Regions from separate parts of the Burkholderia sp. FW306-1C-G01B genome, predicted to be linked through region 1. Evidence: predicted binding sites of a transcription regulator. Region 1 holds the regulator's gene; the other holds the start of a gene.

Region 1 (7,289 bases):
CCAATTCCGCGCGGGCGACTGCCGTGCTGAACGCACTCGGCACGATGATCATCGAGGCCTCCGCAACGATCGGCGTCGACGCCAGCATCGACATTCCGCAGGGCGACCGCATTTACGATCCCGTCAACGGGGTGTGGCCGCAGAAGATGCTGGTGTCGTTCGACGGCCCGGTGGATGAAGCCGACAAGGAAGAGCTGCGCTCGGTCTATCTGATCGCCGACGATCCGGGCACGCAGTTCCGCGTCGAATGGCATCGCGCGGACGGCAAGCTCGGCCGCCAGGAAGGCGGCCCGCTCGCGACCGTCGCGTTCCTGACCGACGTCGAGATTCCGTGGAGCGACGACGACGAGTAACGTCGCCGCATGAAGCCGGCGCTGCGCGCGCCGGCCGTCAGCGCATCATCCGCCGCCGGAACAGCCACGCGGACAGCAGGAATCCGCCGACCGCATAGCCGGCGAGCACCGCAACGTGCAACGCGACGTCCGTCGCGGGCCGGCCGAGCATCGCGGGCCGGATCAGCTCGACCGCGTTCGCGAGCGGCAGCGCATGCGCGGCGTGCTGCGCGACCGGCGGCAACTGCGTGATCGGGAAAAACACGCCCGACAGCAGCAGCATCGGCGTCAGCACGAGCGTCTGATAGAACATGAAGAAATCGTAGGACGGCGCGAGCGCCGTGACGATCATCGCGACGCTGGCAAACGCGAGGCCCGCGAGCGCGATCACGGGCAGTGCCGCGAGCATCGACGGAAACTGCGCATAGCCGAGCGCACCCGCGACGAGCATGATCGCAGCCCCCGACAGCATGGCCTTGCTGGCTCCCCAGACGATCTCGCCGAGCACGATGTCGCCGAGCGCGAGCGGCGTATGCATGATCGCTTCCCAGGTGCGCTGCACGTGCATCCGCGAGAAGCCCGAATACATCGATTCGAAGCTCGCGGACATCATCACGCTCGACCCGGCCGTGCCGGCTGCGAGGAACGCGATATACGACACACCGTCGACATGGCCGAGCATCAGGCCGAGCCCGAAACCGAGCCCGAACAGATAGATCATCGGATCGGCAAGATTGCCGAACATCGACGCGAGCGCGAGCTTGCGCCAGACGAGATAGTTGCGCCGCCATACGGCGACCCAGTTGGTTGCGTTCGCCGGCATCGCGATCGCGAAGCGTGATTCGCGCGGCGGTGCCGAAGGTGCGGTGGCGGAATAGTTGCGGACGTCCATGGTCGATCAGTCCTGCATTTCGCGGCCCGTGAGTCGCAGGAATACATCCTCCAGATTGGCCGGGCGATGCAGATAGCGCAACCCAGAGCGACCCTTGAGTCGTGCGCTGAGCGGCTCCGGGTCGCTCACGTAGCAGAACAGCGTCTCGCCGCTGATCTCGGTGCGCTTCGCGAACGCCGATAACTCGTCGCGCAGCGCGGCCGGGTCGGGCCCGTAGATTTCGATCACGTCGCAGCCGATCTCCGATTCGATCAGCGCATGCGGCGCGCCTTCGGCAATCTTGCGGCCTTCCTCGATCACGCACAGGCGGTCGCACAGGCGTTCGGCTTCTTCCATGAAATGCGTGGTGATCAGGATCGTCTTGCCGCGCGCGAGCAGCGAGCGCAGCCGCTCCCACATCAGGTGCCGCGCCTGCGGATCGAGGCCCGTCGTCGGCTCGTCGAGCACCAGCACGTCGGGATCGTTGACGAGCGCGCGGGCGAGCGTGAGGCGGCGCTTCATGCCGCCCGACAGCTCGCCGACCTTCGCGTCGGCCTTGTTCTCGAGCTTCGCGAATTCGAGCAGCGGCTGCACGAGCGCGCGCGCAGCGTGAGCCGACATCCCGAAATAGCGGCTGAACACGAGCAGGTTCTCGCGCACGGTGAAGTCGGGGTCGAGATTGTCGAACTGCGGGACGACGCCGACACGCTGGCGCGCATGCCGCGCTCGCGATGGAACAGGTTCGCCGCACAGCGAAATGGTGCCCGCATCGGGATACGCGAGGCCGAGCAACATCTTCAGCGTAGTGGTCTTGCCGGCGCCGTTCGGCCCGAGCAGGCCGTAGCATTCGCCGGCCTGTACGTTGAAGGACAGGCCGTTGACGACGAGTTTGTCGCCATAGCGCTTTTCGACGTTGCGGAGATCGATCGGTGCGACGGACATGGGCATGTTGTCGTTGTAAGCGGGTGCGTTCCGCCGCCCGATGCGTGGCCGGTTGGCGAACGGATCGGACGAATGCGGGTCACAGGGGCATGACCGAAGCGCGCAACGCCGGCACGTTATGGCCTGCTGGAATACGAACGAGCCATTCTAGTGCATCGGCTGCGTCTCTTCAGGGCAGGCCTGCACGGTGCGATGCAAGTGTGCACCGATCGTGCACCGCATCATCGCGCACGCGCCGAGCGGGGCGAATCAGCGTTTTCCATCCCTTGCGTCCTGAATTGCGGCGCACCATGATGAATGCGTAGGCTCGTTGTCGCGATAGGGAGGTTTCATGGCTAGCTACAACAAGATTTTGCTGTGTTACGACGGCTCGCTCGAAGGGCGCAAGGCACTGCGTTGCGGCGCCAATCTCGCAATGGACCTGAAGGCCGAAACGCACTTGCTGTCGGTCGTCGACATGCGTTCGAGCATTGCACAAAGCGCGGGTTTGCTGACCGACGTCGCGTGCGGCCGCTTCGAGGAAACCGCGCGCGAAATCCTGCAGGAAGGCGTGAACTGGCTGCGCGAGCGCGGCGTGCAGGCCGAAGGCCATTTCGCGTTCGGCTATCCGATCGACGAAATCGCGAATCTCGCGTCGGAGCTGAAGGTCGACCTCGTCGTCGTCGGCCACCGGTGCCGCAGCGGGCTATCGAGATGGTGGATGGGGTCGGGCAATACGCAACTGCTCGATCGCGTGAACTGCAGCATTCTGGTTGCGTGTTCGTCGGCGGAGGAGCAGAAGGCCGAAATCGCGCGCGAGCGTGAAGCGGCCACGGCGAGCGGCAAATGATCCAATGACGCAATGGTCGCCTGACCGGCGATTCGCACCGGTCAGGCGCCGCACTGCATCCGCGGCGCGGGCGTCGCGCGCGACCGGCTACGCGTGCAGGTCGATCGCGGACAACTTCCACGAAAACAGCCCGAAGCGGTGGAATACTGCCGCATAGCGTGTGCCATCGGCGCTGCGCTGGTAGGTCACGACGAATTCATCGACATTCCGGTAGCCGGCACTGGTTTGCTGCTGATGCGGCGTGTGCGTTGCATCGTTCGCGCTGGCCGGCGCGGCAGATGCCGGTGCCGGCGATGACGCAGCCGTAGCGGCCGCGTTACTGGCTGGAACAGCTGCACTTGCCGGAGCCGGATTGACCGGCGGTGCGGCCGGCGTGTCGGCCGGTGCATTGCCTTGCGGCAGATTCGACCATTCGGGCGGACGCTCGCCCGGATTGCCGCGCGGCGGCAATCCGCTCATCAGCGCGGCCACGCCCTCCGGGGTCGCGTACGCATCGACCATCGGGCCGATCAGTGCGGACCCGATCAGCGCCCCGATCACCGCGAGCGGATTCTCCTTCTTCACCGCGTCGATCCGGCGCATCAACTCTTCCGTGACCTGCTGCTTCAGGCTGATGCGCAGCGACGGAAAATCGACATATTCACTGATGGCCTGCGCATCGCGCGAATCGATCGCCGATTTCAGGCGACCGAGCGCGACGTATGGCGATGCGTATGCATAACCGATCGCCGCAATGACGGCGACGGCCAGTACGGCGATCAGCAGGGACTTGAGCCGCCATGTGCGGCCCGAAGATCCAGTCACGTTTCCTCCGGTGCGGGAATGTTCCGCAATCAGAGACCGCTTTGCGCGGCCGATCGTTCCTCCGCGATGCAGCGATCGATCATCCGGCACACGGCATCGATCGTGCCGACCATGATCAGGCGCGACCGGCCGTGATAGACGCGCACCGGCGCGCGGCGCGCGGGTTCCGCATGATTCAGGCCGGCATTCAGCGATACCCGCGCGAAAGCGGGGAGCGCCGACGGCAGCAGGGACGCCTGCCGTTCGACTGCGACTTCTTCTTTCACAGGCGCTGCCGCGGACAGCGGTGCGCAAGGCGTGCGGCCGCGCAGATGACGCAGGCGACCGAATTGACGGAAAGGCAGCAGACGGGCAAGGCGTTCCATGATGTTCTCCTCAGCGAGACGGAATGTCAGAGTTCGCCCGAGCGGATCAGCCCGACGGCGATGCCTTCCAGCGCGAATTCCGCGCTGCCGGCCTTGACGAAGATGTTTTCGTAATCCGGGTTCTCCGCGATCAGCTCGAGACCGCCCGGCCGGCGCATCAGGCGCTTGACCGTGACGTCGTCGCCGAGACGCGCGACGATGATCTGGCCGTCCTTCGCTTCCGTGCGCTTCTGCACGGCGAGGAGGTCGCCGTCGAGAATGCCGGCGTCGCGCATCGACAGGCCGCGCACCTTCAGCAGGTAGTCGGGCTTGCTGGAGAACAGCGCGGGATCGCACGCGTAATGCTGCGAGATGTGCTCCTGCGCGAGGATCGGGCTACCGGCCGCGACGCGGCCGACGAGCGGCAGCGACAGTTGCATCAGGCCGGCGTGCGGCAGCGTGAACTGGTGCGGGGCGTCGTCGATGCCGAGCAGGCGGATGCCGCGCGATGCGCCGGCGGCCAGCTCGATCACGCCCTTGCGCGCCAATGCGCGCAGGTGCTCCTCGGCTGCATTCGGCGAGCTGAAGCCCAGTTCGGCCGCGATCTCGGCACGGGTGGGCGGGAATCCGGAGCGCTCGATCGCGCGACGGATCAAGTCGAACACTTGCTGCTGACGGGCGGTGAGTTTGGTCATGGCTCAACTGTATGGATAGACAGTGAGCTGTATTTTTATACAGTACTTCGCGAATTTCAAGCGTTACTTGAGGTTCGACGCGATCGCGCCGGTTCCGGCGCGATTTCGCGACGTCCGGACGCCGGTTCATCTGCCGCAACCGTCCATCCCGTATGCGTTAGCACTTTTGAGTATTAAAAAATGAGGAACGATTATTTTTAATCATGTAAGCCGTTCGCTAGACTGGCCCGACATCGCAATACCGACAACACTGGAGAACCAAGGATGGCGAAGCGCAATACGGGGCTGGCGGGCGGAATGGGCCGCCTGATCGCAACACTCGCGCTGGGCGCGGCGGCGGCGCTGGGCGTCGCGACACACGCCCAGGCCGATACGACCTTCCTGAACGTGTCGTACGACCCGACGCGCGAGCTGTATCAGGACTTCAACCAGGCGTTCGGCAAGGAGTGGAAGGCGAAGACGGGCGAGACGGTCAACTTCAAGCAGTCGCACGGCGGCTCGGGCGCACAGGCGCGCTCGGTGCTCGACGGCCTGCAGGCCGACGTCGTCACGCTGGCGCTCGCGTACGACATCGACGCGCTCGCGAACAAGGGGCTCGTCAACAAGGACTGGCAGAAACGCCTGCCCGACAACGCGTCGCCGTACACGTCGACGATCGTGTTCCTCGTGCGCAAGGGCAATCCGAAGGGGATCAAGGACTGGGACGACCTGACCAAGCCGGGCATCTCGATCGTCACGCCGAACCCGAAGACGTCGGGCGGCGCGCGCTGGAACTACCTGGCCGCGTGGGCGTATGCGGTGCACAAGCCGGGCGGCAACGAGCAGACGGCGAAGGAGTTCGTCACGAAGCTCTACAAGAACGCGGGCGTGCTCGATTCGGGCGCGCGCGGCGCGACCACGAGCTTCGTGCAGCGCGGGATCGGCGACGTGCTGATCGCATGGGAAAACGAGGCATTCCTGTCGGTCAAGGAATTCGGTACCGACAAGTTCGAGATCGTCGTGCCGTCGGTGAGCATCCTGGCCGAGCCGCCCGTCGCGGTGGTCGACAAGGTGGTCGACAAGAAGGGCACGCGCAAGCTGGCCGACGCGTACCTGAACTTCCTGTACAGCCCGCAGGGCCAGGAGATCGCGGCGCGCAACTATTACCGGCCGCGTTCGAAGAGCGTGCCGGCGGAACTGACGAAGCAGTTCCCGAAGCTGAAGCTGTACACGGTCGACGACACGTTCGGCGGCTGGACGAATGCGCAGAAGACGCATTTCGCGGACGGCGGCGTGTTCGACTCGATCTACAAGCCGCAGTAACGCCATAACGACAGCGGCGCGCCACGACAGCGCGCCGCATCCCCGACGGGCCGCCGGCGCAATTCATCGCGCCGGCGTTTGCGTCGGGCCCATGAGCAGCATCGATCCAGCAAGAGCATCCGATGACGACGTACACCTTTCGCAAGCCGAGCGCGCTGCCCGGTTTCGGCGTGACGCTAGGCATCACGGTGGCCTATTTGAGCCTCGTGGTGCTGATTCCGCTCGCCGCCACGTTCCTGAAAACCGCGACGCTGTCGTGGGGCCAGTTCGTCACCGCCGTCACGTCGCCGCGCGTGCTCGCGTCGTACCGGCTGACGTTCTCGGCCGCGCTCGGCGGCGCGCTGATCAACGCCGTGTTCGGCTTCCTCGTCGCGTGGGTGCTCGTGCGCTACACGTTCCCGTTCAAGCGCCTCGTCGATGCGATCGTCGACCTGCCGTTCGCGCTGCCGACGTCGGTCGCCGGCATCTCGCTTGCGGCCGTTTACGCGACCAACGGCTGGGTCGGCCAGTATCTCGCGCCGCTCGGCATCAAGATCGCGTTCACGCCGGCCGGCGTGCTGGTCGCGCTGACCTTCATCGGGCTGCCGTTCGTCGTGCGCACCGTGCAGCCGGTGCTCGAGGATTTCGAGCGCGAGCAGGAAGAGGCCGCCGCATGCCTCGGCGCATCGCGCTGGCTGACGTTCCGCCGCGTCGTGCTGCCGGCCGTGCTGCCGGCGCTCTTGACCGGTTTCGCGCTGGCGTTCGCGCGCGCGCTCGGCGAATACGGGTCGGTGATCTTCATCGCCGGCAACGTGCCGATGAAATCCGAGATCACGTCGCTGCTCATCATCACGAAGCTCGAGCAATACGACTACGCGGGCGCGACCGCGCTCGCGGTCGTGATGCTGGTCGTGTCGTTCCTGATGCTGCTGCTGATCAACACGCTGCAATGGTATTTGCAGCGCCGGACGAGCCGCGGCTCGTCCGGCAAGGGCGCAAGCGGCCCCGCGCCCGCGACCGTCGCCGCAACCGCGGCAGGAGGCCAGCAATGAGCCAGAAGGCCACCGTCGTGCTGAAAACCCCGTCGTCGGCCGCGCAAGGACGCGCCGCGAACCGGCTCGACCCCGTCAGCGAGTCGCGCGTCGTGCGCTGGCTGCTCACGGGTATCGCGCTGGTGTTCCTCGCGTTCTT
Region 2 (7,289 bases), on a different contig from region 1:
GTCGGCGAGGATGTCGTCGGCCTCCGACGGCGCGCCGAGCACGGGCTTCTCCGCTTCGTCGATCGGCGCGGCGGCGAGCAGGTCGCGCTCCGGCGCCGCGGCGACGGCCTGCCACAGTGCATCGCGGCGATGGCCGGCGAGCGTCGCGAGCGCGTTCGCGGCGGCGAGCGCTTCGAGGTCGCGGCGTTCGAGCTGCGCGCGACGCGCAAGGGTGTCGACGTTCTCGAACGGACCCGCCGCGCGTGCGGCTTCGATGCGGCGCGCGGTGGCTTCGCCGAGGCCGCGCACGAGCGACAGGCCGAGCCGCACGGCAGGCTGGCCGTGCGGCGGCGGCGGCTGGCCGGGCAGCGCTTCGAGCGATGCTTCCCAGTCGCTTTGCGTGACATCGACCGGCAGGACCTGCACGCCGTGGCGCTTCGCGTCCTGCACGAGTTGCGACGGCGGGTAGAAACCCATTGGCTGGCTGTTCAGCAATGCGGCGAGAAAGATCGCCGGTTCGTGGCATTTGAGCCAGCTACTGGCGTAGGCGAGCTTCGCGAAGCTCGCCGCGTGGCTTTCGGGGAAACCGTAATCGCCGAAGCCCTTGATCTGCTCGAAGATCTGTTCGGCGAATTCGGGCGGATAGTCGCGCTCGCGCATCCCGTCGACGATCTTGCGGTGATATTGCTCCAGATTGCCCTTGCGCTTCCACGCGGCCATCGCGCGACGCAACTGGTCGGCTTCGCCGGGCGTGAAGCCGGCCGCGATCATCGCGACCTGCATCACCTGCTCCTGGAAGATCGGCACACCCTGCGTGCGTTCGAGCGCGGGCTTCAGATCTTCCTTCGGGTAACTGACCTTTTCGATGCCCTGCCGCCGCTTCAGATAGGGATGCACCGCTCCGCCCTGAATCGGCCCCGGCCGCACGATCGCCACCTCGATCACCAGATCGTAATAATTGCGCGGCCGCAGGCGCGGCAGCATCGACATCTGCGCGCGCGATTCGATCTGGAACACGCCGACCGTGTCGGCGCGGCAGATCATGTCGTAGGTCGCTTCATCATCCTGCGGAATGTGTTTCAGCGTGAATGGCTCGCCGCCCGGCTCCGGCGGCCCGCGCCACGCGGTGCGCATGTCGAATGCGCGATGCAGCGCCGACAGCATGCCGAGTGCCAGCACGTCGACCTTCATCAGTCCGAGCGCCTCGAGATCGTCTTTATCCCACTGGATCACGCGCCGCCCGTCCATCGCCGCGTTCTCGACCGGCACGAGCCGCGTGAGCTTGCCGCGGCTGATCACGAAGCCGCCGGAGTGCTGCGACAGGTGGCGCGGGAAATTGAGCAATCGCCCCGCCAGTTCGGCCCATGCGCGAATCAGCGGCGTTTCGGGATCGAGCCCGGTCGTCGCGAACTTCTGCAGCAGATCGCGGCTGCCGTCGAACCAGCGGTGCCCTTTCGCAACGCGATCGACCAGCATCGGATCGACGCCGAGCGCCTTGCCGGTTTCGCGCAGCACGCCGCGCGGGCGATACGTCGATACGGCGGCGGCGAGCGCGGCGCGATCGTGTCCGTATTTTTCGTAGATATGCTGGATCACTTCTTCCCGACGCTGATGCTCGAAGTCGACGTCGATGTCGGGCGGCTCGCCGCGTTCCTCGCTGATGAAACGCTCGAACAGCATCGTGCTCTGATCGGGATTCACTTCGGTGATGCCGAGGCAGTAACAGACGACCGAGTTCGCGGCCGAGCCCCGGCCCTGGCACAGGATGTTCTGGCTGCGCGCGTATTTGACGATGTCGTAGACGGTCAGGAAGAACGGTTCGTAGTTCAGCTTCGCGATCAGGTCGAGTTCATACCGGATCTGCTTCGCCACTTTCTCCGGAATACCCTGCGGATAGCGCCCGGCCGCCCCTGCCCTGGTTTCCTGCTCCAGATAGCTCGTCGGCGTGAGCCCCTTCGGCACGATCTCGTCGGGATACTCGTAGCGCAGCGAATCGAGTTCGAAATGACACGCATCGAGAATCGCGCACGTCTGCGCGATCTCGTCCGGCGAGAACAGTTCTGCGATTCGCTGTCGCCTGCGCAGATGCTGCTCCGCGTTCGGCGCGAGCGCATAGCCGCATTCCGAGACCGGCATCCCGATCCGGATCGCCGTCATCACGTCCTGCAGCGGCTTGCATGACCGCCGGTGCATCGTCACGTCGCCAAGCGCAACGATGCGCACCCCACGCCGCGCGCCGGCCGCACGAATCTCCTCGCGTTGCGCACCGTCCAGCGCGCGCTGCAACTGCACGAGCCCCAGCCGCGCACGCTCGCCGAATGTCGCGCGAAACCATGCGACCTGCGCATCGAGTACGTCCGCACGCACCGGATACGCGGGCACGAGAATCGCGAAGCAGTCGGGCATTCCGCGCAAGTGCGCAAACGCCTCGGGCGGCACCGACAGCATCCTCGACGTCAGTCGATACGTGCCCTTCGGCGATGCCATCCGCCGCCACGAAATCAGCTCGGACAGGTTGCCGTAACCCTCGCGGTTCTGCGCGAGCAGCACGAGTCCGAACGCGCCGGGGCCCGGATCGTGGCCAGGTGCGACTTCATCCGGTGTGACTTCGAAATACGAACCGATGACGAGCGGCAGCCCTTTCGCCTTCGCCTCGACATGCATGCGCGGCGCGCCTGCGAGCGAGCATTCGTCGGTGATCGCGATCCCGCGATAACCGAGCTCGAACGCACGCTCGACCAGTTCCTCCGCATGCGACGCGCCATGCAGGAACGAAAAGTTCGAGCGGCAGAACAACTCCGCGTAGTCGGGAAGAAACTGGTATTGCGCAGCCATCACCGCTCACCCGAACAGGCCGTGCAGAAACCAGTGCGGAGCCGACCGACTGCTCGTCCGCTCCCTGAATACCCAGTAGCACGCCCCCTCTTCGCCCTGCGCAACGTAGTAATCGCGCGCGGCCAATTGACCATCGAACCACCCGGCCTCGATCCGTTCCGCCGACGACATCATCCTGAGCGGCGTATGAAATACCGGCCGCTCCCCGCGCATCAGCAACGGCAGCGGCTCGGCCAGCAGCCACGCGGGACGCGGCGGCACGGCCGGCGGACCAGCGGCCGGCTTGCCGGCCTGCGCATCGAGCGGCAGCCAGCGGTTCGCGGCTTCGGGCCGGTGATCGGCGACGGGCGCCGCGCGCAGCACGTTCTCCGCGCCGAGCCGCGCGACCAGCAACTCGAACAGCCGCGCGCGCGTCTCGCGCGTGCCGCCCGGCTCGGGAAACAGATCGTCGGCCGGCGGCGCGACCGATTCGACGCGCGTGGCCTTCAGGCGCACCGCGATCACCGCGGCCGGCAACTCGACGCGCGCGAGCCGCTCGCCGAGCAGCCGCATGAAGTGCGCCTCGTCGCGTACGGGCGCGGCGAACGCGAGTTCGAGCGGCGTCGGCGGCACGGCCTGGCGGCCGCGCTCGTGCTCGAGATCGAATGTCATCGCGGCCAGCGACAGTTGCCGCGCGGCCAGCCAGCCGCAGAGCTGCACGACGAGCCGCCGCGCGGCGAACAGCACGGCTTCCGCGTATTCGACGCGCTCCGGCAATTCGAGCCGCACGTCGAACACGGGCGGCACCGCCATCCACGCAAGCGGCTCGACCGCTTCGCCGTATGCACGATCGAGCGCGGCCAGCAGCGCGGGACCGCAGCGGCGCTGCAGCCCCGCGCGCGGCAGGCGGCGCAGATCGGCGAGCGTGCGGCAACCGAGGCCGTCGAACCAGCCCGCATACGGGCGCGCATCGGGCAGCAGCACACAGGGCAGCCCGTCGAGCGAGCGGACGAGCGACGCGTGGCCGGCGACGCGGCGCCGGATGCGCGCGCGCGCCGACGTGCGCGCGAGCAGCCACGCGCCGCGCCCGGTCGGCGCGGCGGACAGGCGCGCCGCATAACCGAGCGCCGCGAGCGTCGCGCGCACCTGGCGGCACAGCGACGGCAGGCCGCCGAACAGGCGCAGGCTCGGGCCGACGTCGACGATCAGCGTGGCTTCGTCGTCGAGCGCGACGCACGGCGAGAAGCGCAGCAACGCGAGCGCGACCGCGCGCTGCGCATCGGCCTCGCGCGCGGGATCGCGTTCGACGAGCTGCGTCTCGGGCGCGAGCGTCAGCACGCCGCCGCGCTTCATGCCCGCGCGCACGCCTTGCCGGCGCGCGGCCGCATCGGCGATCAGCACGACGCCCTGCTCGAGCACCGCGCAGCCGGCACCGCCGGCCGCTGCGTCAGACGGCTGCGGGGCGCACACGTCGAGCGGCAGGCGCGGCAGATGGATGCCGAGCAAGACGCGCATAACGACTCTCCACGATGGGCGACGGCAGGTCGAGCACGAGCGGCTCGCCGCGCGCGGGCCCGCGACGCTTGACGATATCGAGCGACACGCCGCCCGGCACGGGATGCAGCGCGACGCGCAGCACAGCCGGCGACGGCTGCCGCGCGGCCGACAGCGGGCGCAGCATCACGAACAGCGTGTCGCCCGTGCGCGCGGCCGCGAGATGCAGGCGCCGCAGCGCATCGGGCCGCGCGTCCTGCCAGAGCAGCAGCGCGCCGCAACAGCCGGTCCTGAGCGCCTGCTCGGCGGCCCACAATGCATCCGTGCGGCTGCCGGCGCGCAGCCACAGCAGCGCGTCGGCCGGCACGCCGAGACTGGCGAGCGCGGTCGCATGCGGCGATTGCGGCGGCGCGACGAGCGCGAGCGGACGCCGGGCGCTGACGGTGCGTGCGAGCGCGGGCGCGAGCAGCCGCATCTCGCCGCAGCCCGGCTGTGCGGCCAGCAGTTCGACGAGCCCGCCGACCGGCCAGCCGCCGCCCGGCAGCTCGGCCGACAGCGGCGCGAAGCCGGTATCGATCGTGCGCGGGCCGCCGCGCGCAAGCTGCGAGCCGCGCCAGAGCGTTATTCCCCCCGAGCCGGAATGCATACTTGCGTCGAGCAACGTATCGATGGACCGAGCCCGTTCGTCAGCGGGCCGGATCTGGCTGGGATGGAGAAGAACGGTAGTCACGATCGATCGCTCACCAATACTGTATATATATACAGTATTCTAGCTGAAAATCTCCAAAGCGCGAGAGAGGCGACGATAGGAATTCAGGGCGATATCCAGAGCGTCCTGGCTCGCCGAGCGTGCGCGCTCGGGCAGATCTGACGTCAATAGTCAGCTCTAAGCCACGGGCGCGCCGATGAAGGTCGCACGGCGCTGCCGCCACGCCAATATCACTTGGCAGTCGTGCCGTCTACCCACGTATAGCCGAGATTCGTAATGCCGGTGATCAGGCTCTGGAAGTCCTGGTAGGCCGGCAATCCAAGATCGGGTTCAAGCCAGTACGGATGGAAGAAGAAGGACGCGAAACCGTCCCGCACCGCCAAACCGTATTGAGCATTGGTGACGAGCTGCTGCCATGGATACGAGATACACGAGAACGGGTCGGTATTGCAGATGTTGTACTGGATACTGCCCAGGTTCTCCGGGATGATCCGCTGCCCGTAGTAATCGGCGTTGATGATGTACGGAAAGAACTGCCCGGCCGAAAAATCCTGGTTGGCTGCCCCCGTTCCGAGTTGCGGATTGGTCGCGGTGTAGTAGACGGCCCGCTGGAACGTCGTCGGGAACGTGAGGGCAGTGGCCGCCGCCGCATTCGGCGACATCTGGTACTGCGGCGCGGCCCAGCCGACGACCTTGTAGCCGTTGGCCGTGAACTCGAGTATGCCCTCGGCCATCCTGCCTTCCGCCCATTGAACGGAGTCCTCATCGACGGGACGGTTCTGGACCGCATACCAGAACTCATAGTCGCTGCCGCTGACCGCGGTGAGAAGATTCGGCGTCGAATCGTACTGATGCGTAAGGCCGTGCATCACGATCGAGCCGCCGTGCGCTATCGCGTAGTTCAGCGAACTCTTGAGACCCGTTGCCTGCGCAAGATGGATCGTCTCCGGGACGCCGCCGGTGTAATAGCCGTTCGGATCCGTATACACGGGAATGGTGGCCATCGTGAACGGAATCTGCTTCGAATACAGGTAATTCGTCAGCGTTGTCATCGAACTCGTCGTCGTATACGCGTCGAGGTCCTCCAGACGGACGAGCGCACGGTGATTCACCGGTGCATTGGTCTGCAGGATGTCGTGCAGGATGTCGCATATCACCAGGTATCGATCCGTCGGACCGATGAAGGAAAATGGCACATCCGCGAAATACCAGAGCTTGCCCGAGCGCATGACGTATGGCGTGGTTGCCCCACTCTTGCTGTTCTTGATGGTGACGAGTGCTTGCGCCTTGGTGGCATCGACGATCTGGGTCAACCCGACATCCGGGTCCGCGTTGATGGCGCCGGTTGACGCGTTATACGCGTAGTACTTGACCATCGGCAGATTCTTGTACGTGACCGTGTCGTAGAAGCCGGGATTCGGATTGCTTGACGAAGGCGGCGCGTTCAACCCGGCAATGCCGAGAAAGCTGAACCCGAAGGTCTGGTTGAAGGTATAGGCCGTGTTCCATGCCAGTTGCCACAAGTTGTATTTGAACCAGACCACGGTCTTCGTGGCGGTCATCACATCGCTCATGAACGCCGTCGGAATCGGATTGTTGTAGTAGTCGCCGATGTAGAAAGTGACGTCGTGGTTCGCGACCATTCCGGCCGTGTAGTTCTGTATCGGAACCAGATCGACCGTCGCGTTGAAATGGCCAAGCAGGTTCCTCAACATGATGCTGTATATCAGGCCGAGCTTCGAATACGGGTCGTTGGCCGGATTGTCGTACAGCACGAGCGTACGTGCCGTGGTGACCTGCGCGTGCGCCGTGCTCGGCAACGTCATTTGCGCGAGTCCGGCAAGCAGGGCGATGACAAGCAGGATCTTTTTCATGGCCGTTTCTCTCTAGTCGCGTTGCACGTTGCCACCGGCTTTCTTGACGGACTTCAAGTTGAACTTGGGGCGCCCCGTCTCCTTGTATGCCTTCTCCCATTCCTCGTCGGACATACCTGGCTTCACCTTGACCCGGGCGGAACCGTTGGGTAACGGAGGCGGCTTGATCTTTACGGCAGACGAATTGCCCTTCTCCTGCGCATTCGTATCCTGAACAGCGACGGCGAAGGCGAGCGCGGAGATTAATGTGACGAGTGATCCAACAGTGCTCAATCCGTTCCGAAAATATCGATTGCGATGAGAAAGCATGATTTTCATCCTTCGACATGCGAAATAGTTTCCACTCGTTATGGAAACGAGCACGATGATGTGCCAGTCATAATCGGGGCGTTATGTCGTTATTTGTTGCGTGCTTGATA

The links. Region 1 encodes LexA, which represses DNA repair genes until DNA is damaged. Its sites were predicted from a motif close to ACTGTATNNNNATACAGT; they were not measured.
Region 2: the regulator LexA is predicted to act here: its motif matches at 5,036-5,053, upstream of imuA (translesion DNA synthesis-associated protein ImuA).

Annotation. Positions count from the first base shown of each region.
Region 1 is NZ_JBYSWZ010000022.1:40,122-47,410, forward strand. Features, by position in the region: gene AC3WLY_RS32580 (hypothetical protein) at 1-353, shown strand, start outside; gene AC3WLY_RS32585 (ABC transporter permease) at 391-1,224, opposite strand; gene nodI (nodulation factor ABC transporter ATP-binding protein NodI) at 1,231-2,145, opposite strand; gene AC3WLY_RS32595 (universal stress protein) at 2,477-2,974, shown strand; gene AC3WLY_RS32600 (DUF2939 domain-containing protein) at 3,062-3,778, opposite strand; gene AC3WLY_RS32605 (hypothetical protein) at 3,808-4,143, opposite strand; gene lexA (transcriptional repressor LexA) at 4,170-4,817, opposite strand; gene AC3WLY_RS32615 (sulfate ABC transporter substrate-binding protein) at 5,082-6,119, shown strand; gene cysT (sulfate ABC transporter permease subunit CysT) at 6,242-7,150, shown strand; gene cysW (sulfate ABC transporter permease subunit CysW) at 7,147-7,289, shown strand, end outside.
Region 2 is NZ_JBYSWZ010000023.1:58,119-65,407, forward strand. Features, by position in the region: gene AC3WLY_RS33130 (error-prone DNA polymerase) at 1-2,814, opposite strand, end outside; gene AC3WLY_RS33135 (Y-family DNA polymerase) at 2,821-4,308, opposite strand; gene imuA (translesion DNA synthesis-associated protein ImuA) at 4,241-4,933, opposite strand; gene AC3WLY_RS33145 (DUF2334 domain-containing protein) at 5,227-6,870, opposite strand; gene AC3WLY_RS33150 (hypothetical protein) at 6,883-7,179, opposite strand.